Regions from separate parts of the Luteimonas salinilitoris genome, predicted to be linked through region 2. Evidence: predicted binding sites of a transcription regulator. Region 2 holds the regulator's gene; the other holds the start of a gene.
The links. The regulator sigma-54, encoded in region 2, starts transcription at its own class of promoters, with help from an activator protein. The targets are predictions, from matches to a motif close to TGGCACGNGCNTTGC.

Region 1: the regulator sigma-54 is predicted to act here: its motif matches at 4,664-4,678, upstream of pgaA (poly-beta-1,6 N-acetyl-D-glucosamine export porin PgaA).

What each region holds. Positions count from the first base shown of each region.
Region 1 covers NZ_JBFWIB010000002.1:274,447-283,728, forward strand. Annotated here, with positions in the region: gene pgaC (poly-beta-1,6-N-acetyl-D-glucosamine synthase) at 1-635, opposite strand, end outside; gene pgaB (poly-beta-1,6-N-acetyl-D-glucosamine N-deacetylase PgaB) at 638-2,530, opposite strand; gene pgaA (poly-beta-1,6 N-acetyl-D-glucosamine export porin PgaA) at 2,527-4,596, opposite strand; gene AB5T46_RS04540 (DUF1259 domain-containing protein) at 5,043-5,993, shown strand; tRNA gene AB5T46_RS04545 (tRNA-Pro) at 6,069-6,145, opposite strand; gene hisS (histidine--tRNA ligase) at 6,353-7,723, shown strand; gene AB5T46_RS04555 (HAL/PAL/TAL family ammonia-lyase) at 7,846-9,282, shown strand, end outside.
Region 2 covers NZ_JBFWIB010000003.1:308,258-317,539, reverse strand. Annotated here, with positions in the region: gene AB5T46_RS08225 (PTS sugar transporter subunit IIA) at 1-337, opposite strand, end outside; gene hpf (ribosome hibernation-promoting factor, HPF/YfiA family) at 373-699, opposite strand; gene AB5T46_RS08215 (RNA polymerase factor sigma-54) at 835-2,247, opposite strand; gene lptB (LPS export ABC transporter ATP-binding protein) at 2,341-3,060, opposite strand; gene lptA (lipopolysaccharide transport periplasmic protein LptA) at 3,060-3,578, opposite strand; gene lptC (LPS export ABC transporter periplasmic protein LptC) at 3,559-4,119, opposite strand; gene AB5T46_RS08195 (KdsC family phosphatase) at 4,116-4,661, opposite strand; gene AB5T46_RS08190 (KpsF/GutQ family sugar-phosphate isomerase) at 4,704-5,702, opposite strand; gene AB5T46_RS08185 (BolA family protein) at 5,828-6,058, shown strand; gene murA (UDP-N-acetylglucosamine 1-carboxyvinyltransferase) at 6,128-7,396, shown strand; gene AB5T46_RS08175 (DUF3108 domain-containing protein) at 7,459-8,181, opposite strand; gene AB5T46_RS08170 (DUF3108 domain-containing protein) at 8,184-9,020, opposite strand; gene purN (phosphoribosylglycinamide formyltransferase) at 8,944-9,282, opposite strand, start outside.

The DNA of each region.
Region 1 (9,282 bases), on a different contig from region 2:
GCGCTGATCACCCCGGAGACGGTGAACAGCCTCCCGTACACGCGCTGTGCGCGCTTGATCATGCCGATGATCGAGGAGAACTCGCCGACCTGGAGGCGGCCGAGCAGGGTGGAGCGGTTGCGGATGCGCGGATTGCCGGTGACGGCGCCCACGCGCGGCCCGGACACCAGGTGCCAGACCATCCAGTGCAGGGCGTACTCGTCCAGCAGCGCATCGCCGTCCACGCACAGCAGGTACTCCGAACGCGCCGCGAGCGCGCCCATGCGCATGGCGTTGGCCTTGCCCAGGTTGCGGTCGAGGTGGATCACCCGCAGCCGCTCGTGCTGCGCGGCGAGCTGGTTGAGCTTGCCCGCGGTGTCGTCGCTGCTGCCGTCGTTGATCGCGATCACCTCGAAGTCCGGGTAACGCTGCGCCAGCGCCGCGGCGATGGTCTCGTCGACGTTGTCGGCCTCGTTGTAGCAGGGCACCAGGATCGTGGCGGCCGGGTACGTCTCCATCGATGGCGGATCCGTGCGCGTGCGGGACTTCCGCTCGCGCCGGAAATAGTAGTACAGGCCGCCGGACATCCAGAAGAAGGACATCACGATCGGATAGAAGAACGCGAAGCTGAAGAGCAGGGCCAGGGTCGGCGTCATGATCAGCGCTCCTCGTACGGGAAGCTGCGGGCGGACATCGCTTCGCGCGCGTCCTCCAGCGGCGGCAGGTCGGCGACGAAATCGTCGGGGTACCAGGCCAGATGACGCACGCCCTGGGCGATGAGCCTGCGCACGTGCGCCTTCAGCCGGGCGCCGTCGATCGGCCGGCCGCGGTCCCAGTCGACGGTCTGCAGTTCGAACACGGTCTGGGTGAGTTGCGGGTCGTGGACGCGGACCGCGGCGACCAGCCGGTCGAGCCAGCGCTCCGGGTGCGCGCTGCCCTCCATCCACGGCATCGCCATCAGCGCGGTGTGGTCGTAGGCGGCGTTGAACAGGTCCAGCCGCTGCGCGAACCAGGCCTGGCTCTGCGGCTCCAGCACCGGCCGCGCGTACAGGTTGCGGACCGTCTTGAGCTTCGGCCGCCAGCGCTCCGCGGCTTCCTTCAGTTCCAGGGTGAAGTCGATCAGGGCACGGGTGCGCGCCTCCGGCTGTTCGGGCGCGAACGCCGCCAGCTCGGTATCGCGCAGATAGGCGTCGTCATGGAACAGCAGGCCCTCGAAATACGAGTTGACCGCCAGGTCCTCGTAGATGCCGGTGACGATGCGGCGCACCTCCGGACGGGTGAAGTCGAGCCGGAAGATGCCGTCCGGTTCGCGGCTGTCGATGGCGAAGGCCGCACGCACCTGCGGATCGCTCAGCTCGTAGCCCAGCACCGGCAGCCAGGCGTACACCTCCACGCCCGCGCGGGTCCGCAGCTGCCAGGCGACGCGGTTGAACAGGTCGGCGCGCATCGGCAGGAAACGATTGGGGAAGTACAGCGCGTCGGCCGAGCCGTTGCCGTCCGGATCGGCGAAGGCCTGCAGGAACACGTGGCTGGGCGAGATCCGCTTGACCCGTTCGATCAGCGCGTCGAGATTGCGTGCCGCCTGCGCCGGATCGTCGTCGTGGACCATGTCCAGGTCGATCTGCAGGGCACGCATGCTGGTCTGCTCGGGGTCGTGCCGCAGTTCGTAGGCCAGGTCGAACACCTCCGGATTGTCCATCACCAGCAGGCGCGCCAGGCCATGCAGGTCGGCGCCGTGCCGGCCCGCGGCGATCGCCGTGTTGCGGCCTTCCAGGTCGAACGACACCGTCATGCCGAGTTCGCCGGCGATGGCGTTGGCGACGCTGTTGTAGGCGGCATACGGCCAGACGATCGAGCGCGGCGCGGCGCCGGTGTTGGCGCGGATCAGCTCGACGCTGCGGGCGAGGTCGGCGTGCACGCGCGCGCGGTATTCGTCCTCGGTCTCGTAGCGCCTGGCCGTGGCGTCGTAGAGGCGGGTGATGGCGGCCGGCGTGCTGTTGCCCTGCGGGTTGGACGGCAGGCCGCGGTGCAGATCGTGGCTGTGCGAGGCGATCTCGACCAGTCCGGATTCGCGCATTTCGCGCAGCTGCGCCCAGGTGACGAAATCCTCGTGCCCGAACGGGCGTGGGCCGTAGTCCACCTCGCCCCCGGCCGGCAGGTCGACCCAGCCGGTGATCACCGCCACCAGCGCCGGATAGCCGTAGGCGCGCAGCAGCGGGAACGCGTGGGTATAGACGCTGCGCAGGCCGTCATCGAAGGTCAGCAGCACCGCCTTGTCGGGCAGTTGCCCGCGTCCCTGCGCCGCGTCGACCACCTGCGACAGCGAGACAGGACGGTAGCCGTGGCCGTGCAGCCAGTCCAAGTGTGCGGCGAAGTTCTGGGTGCTGACCGCGTACGCATCGGGATCGCCGCCGATCGGGACGTCGTCGCGGATGTCGTGATAGCTCAGGACCAGCAGCTCGTCGGCAGCGGCGGCGGCGCCGGCCGCAAGTGCCAGCAGCAGCGCCAGCAGCAGGCGCGCCGGCAGTGTCATCCAGGCATGCATGTTCATTCTCCCCAGCGGAATTCGGCGTCGAAGCCGATCCGCTCTTCACGCTGGCCGTCGTAGACGGGCCGCGACCAGCTCAATCCATAGGTCAATACCCTGCCGAGCGCGAACTGCCATTCGTGCTCGTAGCGGGCGCTCGGCACCAGGCCGCTGCCGAAGCCCTCCTGGTAGTAGCTTCCGGCGCCCACGGTCAGGCGATGCCGGAAGTGCCGGTCGTAGCGGCGCCAGGCCAGGTGATCGGCGCGCAGACCCAGCTCCAGCGACGCATCGCGCGATGGATTGAAGTAGGGCGCGTCGTCGCGGCTGCCGCGGCTGGCGTAGGCGCCCGCGATGCCGTTGAGCAGGAAATGCGGACGCGTGAACAGGCGCTGGTCGAGCCCGACCGCCAGCGACTCGCGGCGATTGCCGTCGTCGTAGCGCCAGTGCTTGGCGCCGACGGACCAGTAGGTGCGCTCACTGGGAACGTAGTTCGCGGACAGCTCGATGCTGTCCGCGGTGATGCCGGCGGCACGTGCCTGCATCGAGGCGTCTGCATCGTTGCGGCGCACCGTCGCGCGGGCGTCCCACAGGTCGTTGAAGCGCCAGCCGACATCGGCATCGATGCCGGTGCCGCCGACGCCGTCGCTGGCACGGTTGGCCTGCAGCCCCCAGTCGAGCCGGTCGTGGGCGTAGCGCACACCGGCGCTGGTGCGCCGATCATCGACGCGGGCGCCGTCGAAGTCGGACCAGCGATAGTCGTACCCGGCAGTCAGGCGCCAACGGTCGCCGAGCACGGGCGTCTGCACTTCGGCGCCGTAGCGGCGGTCGCGGCTGCCGAGCGGGCTGACGGCGGCGCCGCCCTCGCTGCGGCCGCCGGCGGCGTAGGCGCGCCACTGCCAGCCGCGATGCACGTCCCAGGTGCGGTCCATGCGCTGCACCAGGGGAAGGTCGCCGTAGCGCTGCATCAGTTCGTCGTGGATCGGACGCGCCAGGTCGTCGCGCTGCAGATCGGTCAGCGCGCCGACCTGGCCGACCCGCGACTGCACGTCACGCTCGTCCAGGGTGGAGGCCATGCGGAAGCGCTCGAGCGCGCGCTCGGGCCAGCCGCGGATCAGGTAGACCGTGCCCAGCGCCGATTGCAGGCCGGTGTTGGCCGGTCCGACGGCGACGCGCTCCTCCAGCAACGCCTGTGCCTGCGGCAGGTCTTCGCCGAATGCCAGCAGCAGCCCATAGTTGAGGTCGGCCTCGTAGCGGTGCCAGTTCTGCCAGCCCTGGGTCGCGCCGGGCCGCATCGGCCAGGGCGGGCTGGTATCACGCACCGCCTGCAGCTGCGCCCGCGCTTCGGCGTGCTGCTCCTGCTCCAGCGCGGCGTAGGCGCGCTGGATGCGGACGTCGATATTCTCCGGATCGGCCTGCAGCGCGCCGTCGAGTGCCGGTTCGGCTTCTCCGGGCAGCTGCAGCGCCATCAGCGAATCCCCGATCGCCGCCAGGGCATACCCTGGAATCTCGGCGCCCGCTGTCCGCAGGGCGCGGTATTCGTCCACCACCTCGGCGTGGCGGTTCAGGCGATTGAGGACGACCATGCGGTCGTAGCGGATGCGCGGCGGCAGTTCCCCGATCCCGGTGCCGGTTTCGCGCATGTAGTCGTCGATGGCGGCCTCGGCCCGTTCCACGTCGGCGAGCAGGGCCGATTCGTCCTCGGCGTACTGCCGGCTCCACAGCACCAGGCGCGCCAGCCGGTCGGCCTCGAAGCGTTCGCGCTGTTCGGCGCTGAACAGGTCGGGATGCGCGCGGTACAGCGTCCAGGCGCGATCGCTGTCGCCGACGTCCGACAGCGCCGCTACGCGTAGACGGTAGAACCGGGCGTCGTCCGGCCAGATCGGCGCGAGCCGTTCGATCCGGGCGAGGGCGGCAAGAGGGTCGCGTGCCTGCAGCAGCGCCTCGATCTCGGTGATTGCCGTCTCGCGGTCCGGGATGCGACCTTGTGCGTCATTTTGTGACGCTACAGGTGCACATATGCCCGCGAACGTCAGTCCGAGCAGGGCGCTCAGGGCCGTTGCCAGCGGCCTTTTGGTGAGGAATCGGGTCATGGAAAGTTAGGATCCGTGAGGAAAGGTGAAAATGTGACTTCAATCACATTTCTCCGGATCGTAGTAAGCACATGCCATGCCAAGGCGATCCGCTGCGGCCGTTGTCGCCATGCGGATCGGTGGGGCGGGGAGGGGGGCGAGGAGCAGGTCCTTGCCCCTAGTGCATGTCATGCACTTTGAAGCGTCTTGCCTCACAGCGGCCCAGTCGCGCGGATAAAGCACTCCGAAGTACACATGACACGCTTTAGAGTCGGGGCCACTCAAAAGTAGATACTTTCCAAAACGGAGAACCTCATGTGCGTCGCATACAGGGGCGCGGGTCGACGCGGGCCCTCCGGCGCGACCGTCGGCCGGCCGGATGCAATGATGGCGCCGGCCGATGGATGCACTCGTGCTTGCCAGCACGAGCCTGATTCCACTTGCCTCTACCTGCTCTGGAGAAGCTCATGAACCGCTGTCTATCCCGTCTCTCCCTTCCCCTGGCGCTGCTGCTGGCACTGACGTTGGGCTCGGCACCCGCGTTTGCGGCGCGAAAACTCGACCCGGCCCTCATCGGCGAGGCCAGCGGCGCCACGCCGAGCGTGGCCGAAGACGGCGTGGTCAGGATCGGCTGGAGCCGTACCGACGTGACGGTCACGGTCGATGGCATGGCGTTGCCGCCTGCTGCCGGCCTCGGCTCCTGGGCCGCGTTCGCCGCGATGGGCGACGGCGCGATGGTGATGGGCGATACCGTGGTATTTCAGGACGAGGTCGATGCGGCGATGGATGCCGCCTTCGCGCACGAGCTTGACGTCACCGCGCTGCACAACCATTTCTTCTACGACTCGCCGAAGGCGTATTTCATGCACATCGGCGGTGAAGGCGCACCCGATGCGTTGGCGGCCGGCGTCAAGGCAGTGTGGGACGCGATCCGGGCCGTACGTGCGGATCGGCCGCGGCCGGCGTCCGGCTTCGGTGGCGCCGCGCCGGTCGCGGGAGACATCGATGCCGACGCGTTGGCGAAGATCGTCGGGCATCCGGCGCCCATCGCGAGCGGCGTGGCCAAGATCACCATCGGCCGTACCGGCCGCATGCACGGGCAGGAGATCGGCGCATCGATGGGGCTGACCACTTGGGCAGCGTTCAGCGGCAGCGATGCGTTGGCCGCGATCGACGGCGATTTCATCATGACCGCCGAGGAGGTGCAGCCGGTGCTGCGCGCCTTGCGCGAGGCCGGCTTGCACGTGGTCGCGCTGCACAACCACATGATGGGCGAGCAACCGGGATTCTATTTCGTTCACTTCTGGGGCAAAGGCCCGGCCGTCGAACTGGCGCACAGCCTCCGCCGCGCCCTGGATGCCCAGGCTGCGATCGGCAAGGCACTGGCGCCTTCCAATGCGGCACACCTCTCACGCTAACGTGATCGCACCGGGTCTCCGACAGACAGCAAAAAACCGCCTTGCGGCGGTTTCTGCGTAACTCTTTGAATTTATTGGTCGGGGAGACAGGATTTGAACCTGCGACTTCTACGTCCCGAACGTAGCGCTCTACCAGGCTGAGCTACACCCCGACTTGGGCGAGCCGCGTATTGTAGTGACCGCCACCGGGATCGGGCAAGCCCACGCGCACGGTAGAGCCGAGCTTGCTCGGCTACGCAGGCTCCGGAGCCGATGTGGCGCCGTAGAGCGGAGCTTGCTCCACTGCTCCCGGCTCCGGAGCCGATGCAGCGGAGCAAGCTCCGCTCTACACTGCCGCATTCGCATTACCGGAGTCCATCTTGATCAAGCCGCGTACCCCGCCGGGGGTCATGGAACTGCTGCCGCGCGACCAGATCGCGTTCCAGCGCATGCTCGATACCATCCGTCGGACCTTCGAGGGATTCGGCTTCCTGCCGGTGGAGACGCCGGTGTTCGAGCTGTCCGACGTGCTGTTGACCAAGTCCGGCGGCGAGACCGAGCGGCAGGTGTATTTCGTGCAGTCCACCGGTGCCCTGGAGAAGGAGAGCGAACGCCTGCCGGAGCTGGCGCTGCGCTTCGACCTGACCGTGCCGCTGGCGCGCTACGTGGCCGAGCACGAGCGCGAGTTGGCGTTCCCGTTCCGCCGCTACCAGATGCAGCGCGTGTATCGCGGCGAACGCGCGCAGCGCGGGCGTTTCCGCGAGTTCTACCAGTGCGACATCGACGTGATCGGCAAGGACGCGCTGTCGCCGCGCCACGACGCCGAGATCCCGGCGGTGATCCACGCCGTGTTCAAGGCGCTGGGCATCGGCGACTTCACCATCCAGATGAACCACCGCAAGCTGCTGCGCGGGTTCTTCGAGGGGCTCGGCATCGAAGGCGTGCGCCAGGACCTGGTGCTGCGGGAGCTGGACAAGCTCGACAAGCGCGGCGCCGATGCGGTGCGCGATACGCTGCTCGGGGAAGATTTCGGTCTCGCGCCGGAGGCAGCCGACCGGCTGCTGGCGTTCTCGCGGGTGCGTTCGCGCGACCACGACGATGCGCTGGCCAAGCTCGCCGAACTGGGCCCGGGAACGCCGTCGTTCGAGCAGGGCCGCGACGAGCTGTGCGCGGCGCTCGAGCGCCTGCGCGCCATGGGCGTGCCGGAGTCCGATTACGCCATCAACCTCTCGATCGCGCGCGGGCTCGACTACTACACCGGGATGGTCTACGAGACCGTGCTGGACGCGCATCCGCAGATCGGTTCGATCTGCTCCGGCGGCCGCTACGACGATCTCGCCGGCCACTACACGAAGTCGAAGCTGCCCGGCGTCGGCATCTCGATCGGCCTGACCCGGCTGTTCTGGCAGCTGCGCGAGGCCGGCCTGGTCGACACCGCCGACAGCTCGGTCGACGTGCTGGTGGCGCTGCTCGACGATGCCGGTCTCGACCATGCGCTGGCGCTGTCGCAGCGACTGCGCGCCGCCGGGCTCAACGTCGAGACCCAGCTCGAGCCGCGCAAGCTGGCCAAGCAGCTGCAGTACGCCGATCGCGCCGGCATCCGTTTCGTGGTGATCCGCGGCGAGGACGAGGCGACGCGCGGCGCGGTGGCGGTGAAGGACCTGCGCCGCGGCGAGCAGTTCGAAGCGGCCGAGGACGAGCTCGGTCGTACTCTGCTGGTCGAGCGCGAGCAGCTGCGCGCGCAGGGATGATGCTCCTGTGGGAGGGGCTTCGGCCCCGACCATCACTGGCCGCGAAAACGCGTGGGGTCGCGGCTGAAGCCGCTCCTACAAGAGAAGCTCCTTTCCATGAGCAATGCAGGTAGGCAGCCAACATGAAACGCGTTCTCCTCGACGGCAGGTCGCTCACCCGCGCGCAGCTGGTAGACGTCGCCAACGGAGCCGGCGTCGAACTCGATCTCGACGCGCTGCGCTCAGTGGCCCGCGCCGCCGACTTCCTCGCCGAGCAGGTGCGCCGCGAGGAACCGATCTACGGTGTCTCCACCGGCTTCGGCAGCAATGCCGACAAGCTGCTCGGCGCGCATCCGCTGCGCGACGAGCTTCCGGGCACGCTGCCCTCGGGCCGCTCGCTGCACGCCGAGTTGCAGCAGAACCTGATCGTCAGCCACGCCGTCTGCGTCGGCGGGCCGATGGCGGCCGACGTGGTGCGGGCGATGCTGTGCATCCGCATCAACACCCTGCTCAAGGGCCATTCCGGCATCCGCGTCGGGACCCTGCAGGCGCTCACGGCAATGCTCAACGCCGACGTGGTACCGGTGGTGCCGTCGCTGGGTTCGGTCGGCGCCTCCGGCGACCTGGCGCCGCTGTCGCACCTGGCGATCGTGCTGCTCGGCGGCGGCGAGGCGTTCTACGAGGGCGAGCGCATGCCCGGCGCCGAGGCATTGCGGCGTGCCGGGCTGGCACCGGTCACGCTGTCGTACAAGGAAGGGCTGGCGCTGAACAACGGCACCGCGCAGATGCTGGCGATGGGCGTGCTCGCGCTCGCGCGCCTGGAGGACCTGCTGGGCACCGCCGACCTCGCTGCGGCGATGACCGTCGACGCCTTCGCCGGCCGCCTGGGCGCCTTCGCCGAGGAGGTGCATGCGCTGCGTCCGCATCCGGGCCAGGTGGAGGTGGCCGCGCGCCTGCGTGCGCTGCTGGCCGGATCGACCTTGACGGACATCGCCTATCACCTGGTGCCGAAGTTCCGCTTCTGGCTGCCGGGCAGCTGGGATACGCCCGAGGCGCAGCAGTTGCGCTTCGACATCGGCTGGGACTGGGTGCCGGCCGACCAGCGCCACGGCCGCGAGAAGTTCTACCAGCGCTTCAAGCCGTTCCGCGGCGGCAAGAAGCACCAGCCGCAGGACAGCTACTCGCTGCGCTGCGTGCCGCAGGTGCACGGCGCCGTGCGCGATGCGGCGGCGCAGGCCGCGCGCGTGCTCGACATCGAGCTCAACGCGGTCACCGACAACCCGCTGGTGTTCCCCGATCGCGAGGCCGAACACGTGGAACGGCAGGTGATCTCGGCCGGCCATTTCCATGGCATGCCGTTGGCGCTGGCGTTGGCATACGTGAAGGCGGCGATCCCGGTGCTGGCGTCGATCTCCGAGCGCCGCCTCAACAAGCTGGTCGACCCGGCCACCAGCGACGGCCTGCCGGCGTTCCTGATCGGCAACGAGGACGGGACCGAATCCGGCCTGATGATCGTGCAGTACACCGCCGCGGCGATCGTCAACGACCTCGCCACACGCGCCCATCCGGCCAGCGTGTAC
Region 2 (9,282 bases):
GGATCTGCAGGTGCGGCTCGGCATGGTCTTCGGGCACGCGCATCGCGAACACCAGGTCGACCGGATCGCCGTCGCAGGCATCGAACGCGACCGGATGCGCCAGCCGCACGAAGGCGCCCAGCGGCACCCGCCCGCCGCGGGCGTGCGGGACCGCCACGCCGTGCCCGATCCCGGTGCTGCACAGGCGCTCGCGCTCGTGCAGGCAGGCGGCGACCAAGGCCGCATCCGCCGGGCCTGCGCCCAGCAGGCCGGCGACGACATCGAGCAACGCGTCGCGCGATACCGGCTCGGACAGGATCACGATCCGGTCAACGGCGAGGAGGTCGGTGCAGGGCATTGCAGTGAAGCGTCTCGGGCGATCGCGCCGATATCTCAGCCGAAGCTGCCTGCGCGCACGGGGTGCTCGCCGCGATGGTGGTCGACCATGCGGTCCTTGTGCTTGACCAGCAGGCGGTCGAGCTTGTCGGCCAGCAGGTCGATCGCGGCGTACATGTCGATCGCGCTGGCATCGGCGTGCAGGGTCCGGCCGGGCAGCGCCACGGTGGCTTCCGCCTTGTGGTGGGGCTTGTCGAGGCTGAGCTGGGTGCGCACGTCGAAAGGGCGTTCGAAGTGACGCGACAGCCGCTGCAGCTTGGTGTCGACGTAATCGCGCAGGGCGGGCGTGACCTCGATCTGGTGGCCGTGGGTTTCGATGCGCATCGGCGGACCTCCTTGGGCGTCTTGGGATGAGGACTGCATCGCGCGGGTGCCGGCCGCTGCGTCGGGGACAGGTTACCCCAAGCCGGGCGGCAGGCGCGATGTCCGCAGGGTTCGACCGCGGCGGCGGCCCGCAGTTCAGCCCAGGCGCACGCGATCGTGCGAGGAGGGGATGTTCAGCGCTTCCCGGTACTTGGTCACGGTGCGCCGGGCCACGGCGACGCCGGCCGCCTTCAGGGCCTCGGCCAGGCGCGCGTCGGACAGCGGCTTGTGCGGGTTCTCGGCGTCCACCAGGCTGCGGATCATCTGCTGGATCGCGGTACTCGAGGCCTGGCCGCCGCCGTCGGTGCCCACGCCGGAGGCGAAGAACTGGCGCAGCGGCAGGGTGCCGCGCGGGGTATGGACGTATTTGCGGGCGATCGCGCGCGAAACCGTCGATTCGTGCATGCCGATCTCGGCCGCGACCTCGCGCAGGGTCAGCGGGCGCAGGGCCTGCGGCCCGAATTCCAGGAATCCCGACTGTTGCCGCGCCAGGCAGCGCGCCACCTTGAGCAGGGTCTCGCCGCGGGCCTGCACGTTCTTGAGCAGCCAGCGGGCTTCCTGCAGGCGCCCGCGCAGGTAGCCGGCATCGGCCTCGCTGGCGTGCTGGATCATGCGTTCGTAGCCGCGATGGATGGTCAGCCGCGAGTGCGGCCCACCCACCAGGGTCACCTTCCAGACGCCCTGGTGGCGCTCGATCGCGCAGTCCGGCGCGACATAGGTGTCGCTGGCCACGCCGCCGATCTGGGCACCGGGGTGCGGATCGAGCGAGCGCAGCAGCTGCAGGGCGGTGCTGGCCTCGCAGGCGTCGCAGGACAGGGCCTCGGCCAGTCCGTCGACGCCGATCCGCGGCAGGTCCTCGATCAGCTCGGAGACGATGCGGCCGGCGAGGGCGCGGCCCGGCGCGTCGGCGGGCAGGACGTCGAGCTGCAGCAGCAGGCATTCGCGCAGGTCGCGGGCGCCGACGCCGGCCGGGTCCATGCGCTGGATCTGGCGCAGCACCGCGAGGATCTCGTCGCCGCTGCACTGCAGTTCCGGCTGCAGGGTCAGCGCGATCTCGTCGAACGGGGCCCGCAGGTAGCCGTCGTCGTCGATGGCGTCGATCAGCGCCTCGCCGATGCCGCGGTCGCGTCGCGACAGATGGCTCAGGTGCAGCTGCCACGACAGGTGCTCGCGCAGGCTCTCGGTGTGCACCAGGCGCTCGGTGGGATCGCTGTCGTCGTCGCCTGCCGGCGCCGCTCCGCTGCCGCCGTACCACGACTCCTCGACGTCCCAGCGCGTGGATTCCCCGGCGTCGTTCGCGGTCGCGTCGTTCCCGGTGCCCGCGGCATCGGCGGCGGGCGTCTGGATCGGTGCGTTCTCGCGCCAGTCGAGCAGCGGATTGCTCTCCACGGCGCTGACGATCTCGGCCTCCAGTTCCAGCGCCGAGAGCTGCAATAGATGCAGCGCCTGCCGCAGTTGCGGAGTCAGGACCAGGTGCTGTCCCAGCGATGTCTGCAGGCGTGGCTTCATCTTCCCAACGAGAAAACGGCCGGCGGAGCCGGGCCCGGACAGGTCCGCGGCGGACCGGCCCGACGCATCCGTGACGAGCGACGCACGGCGGGGCTACAGGCGGAAGGACTCGCCCAGGTAGACCCGACGCACGTCGGGATTGGCCAGCAGCGCGTCCGGAGCCCCCTGCGCGAGCACGCCGCCTTCGTTGAGGATATACGCGCGGTCGCAAATGCCCAAGGTCTCGCGCACGTTGTGGTCCGTGATCAGCACCCCGATCCCGCGATCCTTGAGGTGGCGGATGATGCGCTGGATCTCGCCGACCGAGATCGGGTCGACGCCGGCGAAGGGCTCGTCGAGCAGCATCAGCCGCGGCCGTGCCGCCAGCGCGCGGGCGATCTCGACCCGGCGGCGCTCGCCGCCGGACAGGCTGGCGCCGAGCTGGTCGACGACGTGGGACACCTGCAGCTCGTCGAGCAGGCTCTCGAGTTCGGTTTCGCGGCCCTGGCGGCCCAGGTCCCCGCGCAGTTCCAGCACCAGGCGGATGTTGTCGGCCACGCTGAGCTTGCGGAACACCGAGGGTTCCTGCGGCAGGTAGCCGACGCCGAGGCGGGCGCGCCGATACATCGGATCGCCGGTGATGTCGCGGCCGTCCAGCTCGATGCGGCCGGCATCGGCCGGCACCAGGCCGACGATCATGTAGAAGCAGGTGGTCTTGCCGGCGCCGTTGGGGCCGAGCAGGCCCACCACCTCGCCGGCGTCCAGGGTGAGCCCGAAATCGCGCACGACCTCGCGTGCGCGGTAGCGCTTGCGCAATCCTTCGGCGACCAGCATCAGCCGCCGTCCTGCGGGGTCTGGTTGCGGGGCTGGATGCGCATCTGCACGCGGCCGGCGTCATTGCCGCCACTCTCCACGCGCCCGCTCTGCATGTTGTAGACGATGCGCTGGCTCTTCATGGAACCGCGCGGCTGGTCGACGAAGGCGTCGCCGGTCAGGGTCACGATCTCGGTCGCCATGTCGTAATCGATCTTCCTGGCACGCGCGGTCATCGGCGAGCCGTCGTCCATCTGCTGCTTCAGCACTGCCGGTGCCCCGGTCAGGACCGCACGGGAGATGTCGCCATTGCGCGAGTGGATGTCGGCGCGGTCGGCGCGGATGTCGAGCGTGCCCTGGGTGATGGCCACGCCCCGCGACAGTACCGTCGGTGCGCTGTCGTCCAGCATGCCCACCTGGTGGCCGGCATCGATGTCCATCGGCTTGTTGCGGTCGGATTTGCGCGCGTCCGCCGCCGATGGCGCCAGCGCGAAGGCGAGGGCAAGGACCAGCGGGGCACTAGCGGCGCGTGGGGACATAGCGTTGTTTCACCTGGGATTTGAACGTGTACCGCTTGCTGGCGAGATCGACTTCCAGACCGCGGCCCTGGATTGTAGAGCCGGGCTGCTCCACGGTCACCAGAACGTCGCTGCGGGCGATATCGGTCTCGGGGTATAGGTTCAGTTGCTCGGTGTTCATCGTCACCGGACGGGGGTCGCTCTCGGGGCTGGTCACCCGAACATCGCCGCGCAGCTGCACCTCGTCGTGTTCGGCGCTGACCAGGCCGGTCTTCGAGCGCGCCTCCCAGTACCGCCCGTCGCGGTCGGGGAGCAGGAACAGCGGCGTTTCCAGTGCGATGGTGCGATCTTCCGGATGCTGCTCGAGCAGTGGTGCGCGCAGGGTGAAGGATTCGATGCCTTCGGTGCTGAGCGCGGTCAATTCGAAGTCGTGCAGCACGTAATCGGAGCGCGCCTGGGCGGCCGCGGCCGCGGTGTCGCCGGCGCGTTGCCGCCAGGCCGACCAGCCGGAGACGACGGCGGCGACCAGCAGCACCATGGTGAGGGCGAGACGCCAGTTCATGCCGGCGCCATCGCGGCGATCAGCGCTTCGACCCGGCCCTGCGCGGTCAGCAGCAGATCGCAGAGCTCGCGCGCCGCGCCCTCGCCACCGCGCGCATTGGTCAGCCAGTGCGCATGCGCGGCGGTCCAAGGATGTGCATTGGCCGGCGCGGCGGCCAGGCCGGCGACGCGCATTGGCGCGAGATCCGGCAGGTCGTCGCCCATGAAGGCGACCTCGTCGCGGCCGATGCCCAGAAGTACACGGATCTCCTCCACCTTCGCCCGCTTGTCGCCGACCGCGCAATGCGCCTGCACCCCGAGTTCGGCGGCGCGGCGCTCGACCGCGGCGCTGGCGCGGGCGGTGACCAGCGCGACCGTGATGCCGGCCTTGCGCAGCAGCGCCAGGCCCTGGCCGTCGTGGACGTGGAAGGCCTTCATCTCGCCGCCTTCGGCGTCGAACAGCAGCCGGCCGTCGGTCAGCGTGCCGTCGACGTCGAAGCACGCCAGGCGGATCCTGGCGGCGCGTGCGAGCAGGGCGTCTGGATAGTCGGGGAGATCGGGCATCGGCTGGGTCGGCGAGTGGTGGCGTGCGTAGGGGAACCCGGATCAGACGACGCGGGCGCGCAACAGGTCATGAATGTTGAGTGCGCCGACCACGCGGCGTGCGCCGTCGACGACCAGCAGGGCGTTGATCTTGTGCGTCTCCATCAGCCGCGCGGCCTCGACCGCCAGCGCATCGCTGTCGATGGTGATCGGGGTGCGGGTCATGACGTCGACGATCCGGGTCGCGCGCACGTCGACGCCCTCGTCGGCCAGCGTCCGGCGCAGGTCGCCGTCGGTGAACAGTCCGAGCAGGCGATCGTCGACATCGACCACCGCGGTCATGCCCAGGCGCTTGCGGCTCATCTCCAGCAGCACGTCGCCGAGGCTGGCGTCCTTGTCCACGCGGGGGATGTCGTCGCCGGTGTGCATGACGTCGGCGATGTGCAGCAACAGGCGCCGGCCGAGCGCGCCGGCCGGGTGCGAGCGGGCGAAATCGTCGGCGGTGAAGCCGCGCGCCTCCAGCAGCGCGACCGCCAGCGCATCGCCCATCGCCAGGGTGGCGGTGGTGCTGGTGGTGGGCGCCAGGTCGAGTGGGCAGGCTTCCTCCGGCACGCTGATGTCGAGATGCACGTCGGCCTCGCGCGCCATGGTCGATTGCGGGCGTCCGGTCATGGCGATCAGCGGATTGCCTTGGCGCCGGAACACCGGCAGCAGCATCAGGATCTCGTCGGACTCGCCGGAGTAGGACAGCGCCAGCACCACGTCGGCGTCGGTGACCATGCCCAGGTCGCCGTGGCCGGCCTCGCCCGGGTGCACGTAGAACGCAGGGGTGCCGGTGGAAGCGAGGGTCGCGGCGATCTTGCGCGCGATGTGCCCGGACTTGCCCATGCCGGTGCAGACCACGCGACCGGTGCAATCGAGCACCAGCCGGCAGGCAGCGCTGAAGGCGCCGTCGATGCGTGCGGCGACGGCTTCCAGGCCGCGGGTCTCGATTTCGATCACGCGACGGCCGCTGGCGGCGAACTCCGGGGCGTGGTCGGTCTGTGTTCCGTTTGCGGCCATTTCTAAGCGCAGGCCTTTCCGTTAGGCTAATCCGCACATTTTATGCCTTTCCCGCGCCGAGGGCCCGCGACCGACCATTGGCACGGATTCGGGGCTCAGGCGCGCTTAAGCAGGAGTTTTTCCGGTTGGACGCACAGACGATCCGCAATCTGGTCGAACAGGGCCTGCCCGGGGCACGGGTGGAGGTGCAGGGCGAGGACGGCGTGCATTTCGAGGCGCTGGTGGTCTCCGACGCCTTTGCCGGCAAGCTGCCGCTGGCGCGGCACCGCATGGTCTACGCCACCCTGGGCGAGCTGATGGGCGGCGAGATCCATGCCCTGGCGCTGCGCACGCTGACACCGGAGGAGCACGGCTGAGGCCGCGGACCGGGGCAGGAAGAACGAGGTTCGCTCTTCGCCCCGGGCCCCGGCCATCGGCTCCATGCCATGCAGAAGATCGTAGTCACCGGCGGACGCCCGCTCGATGGCGAAGTCGCCATCTCCGGCGCCAAGAACGCCGTGCTCCCGATCCTGTTCGCCAGCCTGCTGGCGGACGGCCCGGTCGAGATCGGCAACGTCCCCAACCTGCACGACGTGCTCACCACCGCCAAGCTGCTGGCAGAGCTGGGCGCGGGCGTGCGCCATGATGTCGAACGCGGCCGCTTCGCGATCGATCCGCGCAGCGTGCGCAACCACGTCGCGCCGTACGAGCTGGTGCGGACGATGCGCGCCTCGGTGCTGGTGCTCGGGCCGCTGCTGGCCAGGCACGGCGCCGCCGAGGTCTCGCTGCCGGGCGGTTGCGCGATCGGCTCGCGCCCGGTCGACCTGCACATCGGCGCGATGCAGGCGCTGGGCGCCGAGATCGAGGTGGAGCACGGCTACATCAAGGCGCGCGCGGGTCGCCTGCGCGGCGGCCGCATCGATTTCCCGCTGGTCAGCGTCGGCGCCACCGAGAACGCGCTGGCGGCGGCCACGCTTGCCGACGGCACCACGGTCATCGACAACGCCGCGTGCGAGCCGGAGATCGTCGACCTGGCCGACTGCCTGGTGGCGCTCGGCGCCGACATCGAGGGCGCGGGCACGTCGCGGATCGTGGTGCGCGGCGTGGAACGGCTGCGTGGCGGTATCCACGAGGTGCTGCCGGACCGCATCGAGACCGGCACCTTCCTGGTCGCCGCGGCGATGACCGGCGGCTGCGTCACCGCGACCCGCACGCGCGCCGATACCGTGGCCGCCGTGCTGGACAAGCTGCGCGAAGCCGGCGTGTCGATCGACGTGGACGGCGACCGCATCCGCGCCGACATGCGCGGCCGGCGGCCGCGGGCGGTCGACCTGGTCACCGCGCCGCATCCGGGATTCCCGACCGACATGCAGGCGCAGCTGATGGCGATGAACTGCATCGCCGAAGGTACCGGCACGATCGACGAGACGATCTTCGAGAACCGCTTCATGCACGTCAACGAGCTGCTGCGGCTCGGCGCCGACATCGACATCGACGGCCATCGCGCCACGGTGACCGGCGTGGAGCGGCTGAGCGGCGCGCCGGTGATGGCGACCGACCTGCGGGCCTCCGCCTCGCTGGTGCTGGCCGGCCTGGTGGCCGAGGGCGAGACCGTCATCGACCGGATCTACCACCTGGATCGCGGCTACGAGCGCCTGGAGCGCAAGCTCTCGGCGCTGGGCGCGGACATAAAGCGAGTAACGAGGAACGAGTAACGAGAAACGAGTGCGGCGCCGGCTTTTACTCGTTCCTCGTTCCTCTCCACTCGTTCCCCGCTCTACCGGATCGCCTGCAACTGCAGGTCGATATGGTCGCTGCCGTTGCGCTGTTGCAGGATCCGCGCCGGCACCGGCATGCCCTCGACGATCCAGGCGGTGATCTTGCGGCTGCCGTCCTCGCGGATCACGCGGGTGGCTTCCTGCGACCGGCCGGCGACGTCGATGGTTTCCTTGCCGTCGATCCTGAACTTCTGCGGCTTGGCGCGCCCGTCCTCGACCAGGCGGTACTCCAGCGGCTTGCCGGCGGCCACGTCGCGCACGAGCGCCAGGTTCATCAGCATGCCGTCCATGTCGCCGGGGCGCAGCTTCACCGGGCCGGTTTCGTCGGCGTCGACGTCGCCGCTCCAGCGCGCCTCGCCCTTGCTCCAGTCGTAGCTGGCCTCGATGTTGCGCTTCTTCACCAGCATCGCCGCCAGGCCGGTCTCGCCGCCCTGGGAATCGGTGCTGCTCAGCGGCCGCCATTGACCGCCGTTTTCCTCGAACGTGGTGCTCTGCGACAGCCGCGCGCCCATGCCGGTGACGTCGAGGCTGTATTTCCAGCGGCCTTCGCCGACGGCCGCCAGGGTCATCCTGCCGTCGCCCTGCATGCCCATGTAGTTGGCCCGGTAGTCGGCGGAGAACGGCTCCAGCGCCCAGCAGGCGGTGCTGGCGAGGCCGAGCGCCGCCATCGCCAGCAGCCGGTGCGTCATCGAAAGGGTCTGGGTGCGGGATTGAATGCTCATGCTCACTCGGCTCCTTGGTATTCGATCAGGCGCAGGTCGACGCCGTCCCCGTCCTCGTCGCGCTGCAGGATGCGTACCGGCGTCGGCACGCCGTCGGCGACCCAGACGATGGTCTCGTCGTCGTCGTCCTCGACCCGTGAAACGCGCAAGGCGCTGTAGCTCAGCTCGCCGACCTCGATGATCTCCGGTTCCTCAGAGACCCGGTAGACGTGATCGCGGGCGCGGCCGTTGTCGACGAAGCGGTATTGCAGGGTCTTGCCGGGTACGGCATCGCGGATGATGGCCAGGTTGATCAGCAGCGCGCTCATGTCGCCCTCGCGCAGCGGCACCGGATCGCGGCGGCGCTTGCTGACGTCGCCGGTCCATTGCGCCGCGCCCGCTACCCAGTCGTAGGTGCCGGTGATCTTGCGGCCGAAGAACAGCGCCTTGCGCACCGTGCTCTGGCTGAGCGGGCGGTAGCGGTCGCCGGCGGCTTCGGTGTTGAACACGGTGCTCTGTCCGATGTTGAGGCGGGCGAAGCCGACCAGGCCGCGGCGGCCGTGGATGTCGAGGTCCAGCTGCCACTGCGGACCGTCGAGGCGGGCCAGACGCATGGTCGCGTCGCCGGCGGGCTTGCCCTCGTACCAGGCGTCGTAGGTGGCGACGAACGGCTCCAGCGTCTCGGCCTGCGCGGAGGGCAGGGGAGGCAGGGAAGGCAGGGGAGGCAATCCCACGGACAGCAGCAGCGCGGCGATGAGGGAAACGGCATTCATAGGGGCGCCATCATGCAAAGCGGTTGTTGGCTGCCAGCTGAAGCGGTGCGGCGAGTGCGCGGCCGTCGAGATGAACATGGTGTTCATGCAGGGCGATCCGGCCCGCGACCAGCCAGCGCACGGTCTCGAGCAGCAGCGGATGCTCGCGCGCCAGCACCCGCGCCGCCAGCGCGGTCTCGTCGTCGCCCGCCTGCACCGGCACGCGCGCCTGCGCGACCACCGGTCCGCCGTCCAGGTCCGCGGTGACGAAGTGCACGCTGGCGCCGTGCTCGCGCGCGCCGGCCGCGAGCGCGCGCCGATGCGTGCGCAGGCCCTTGAACGCGGGAAGCAGCGACGGATGGATATTGAT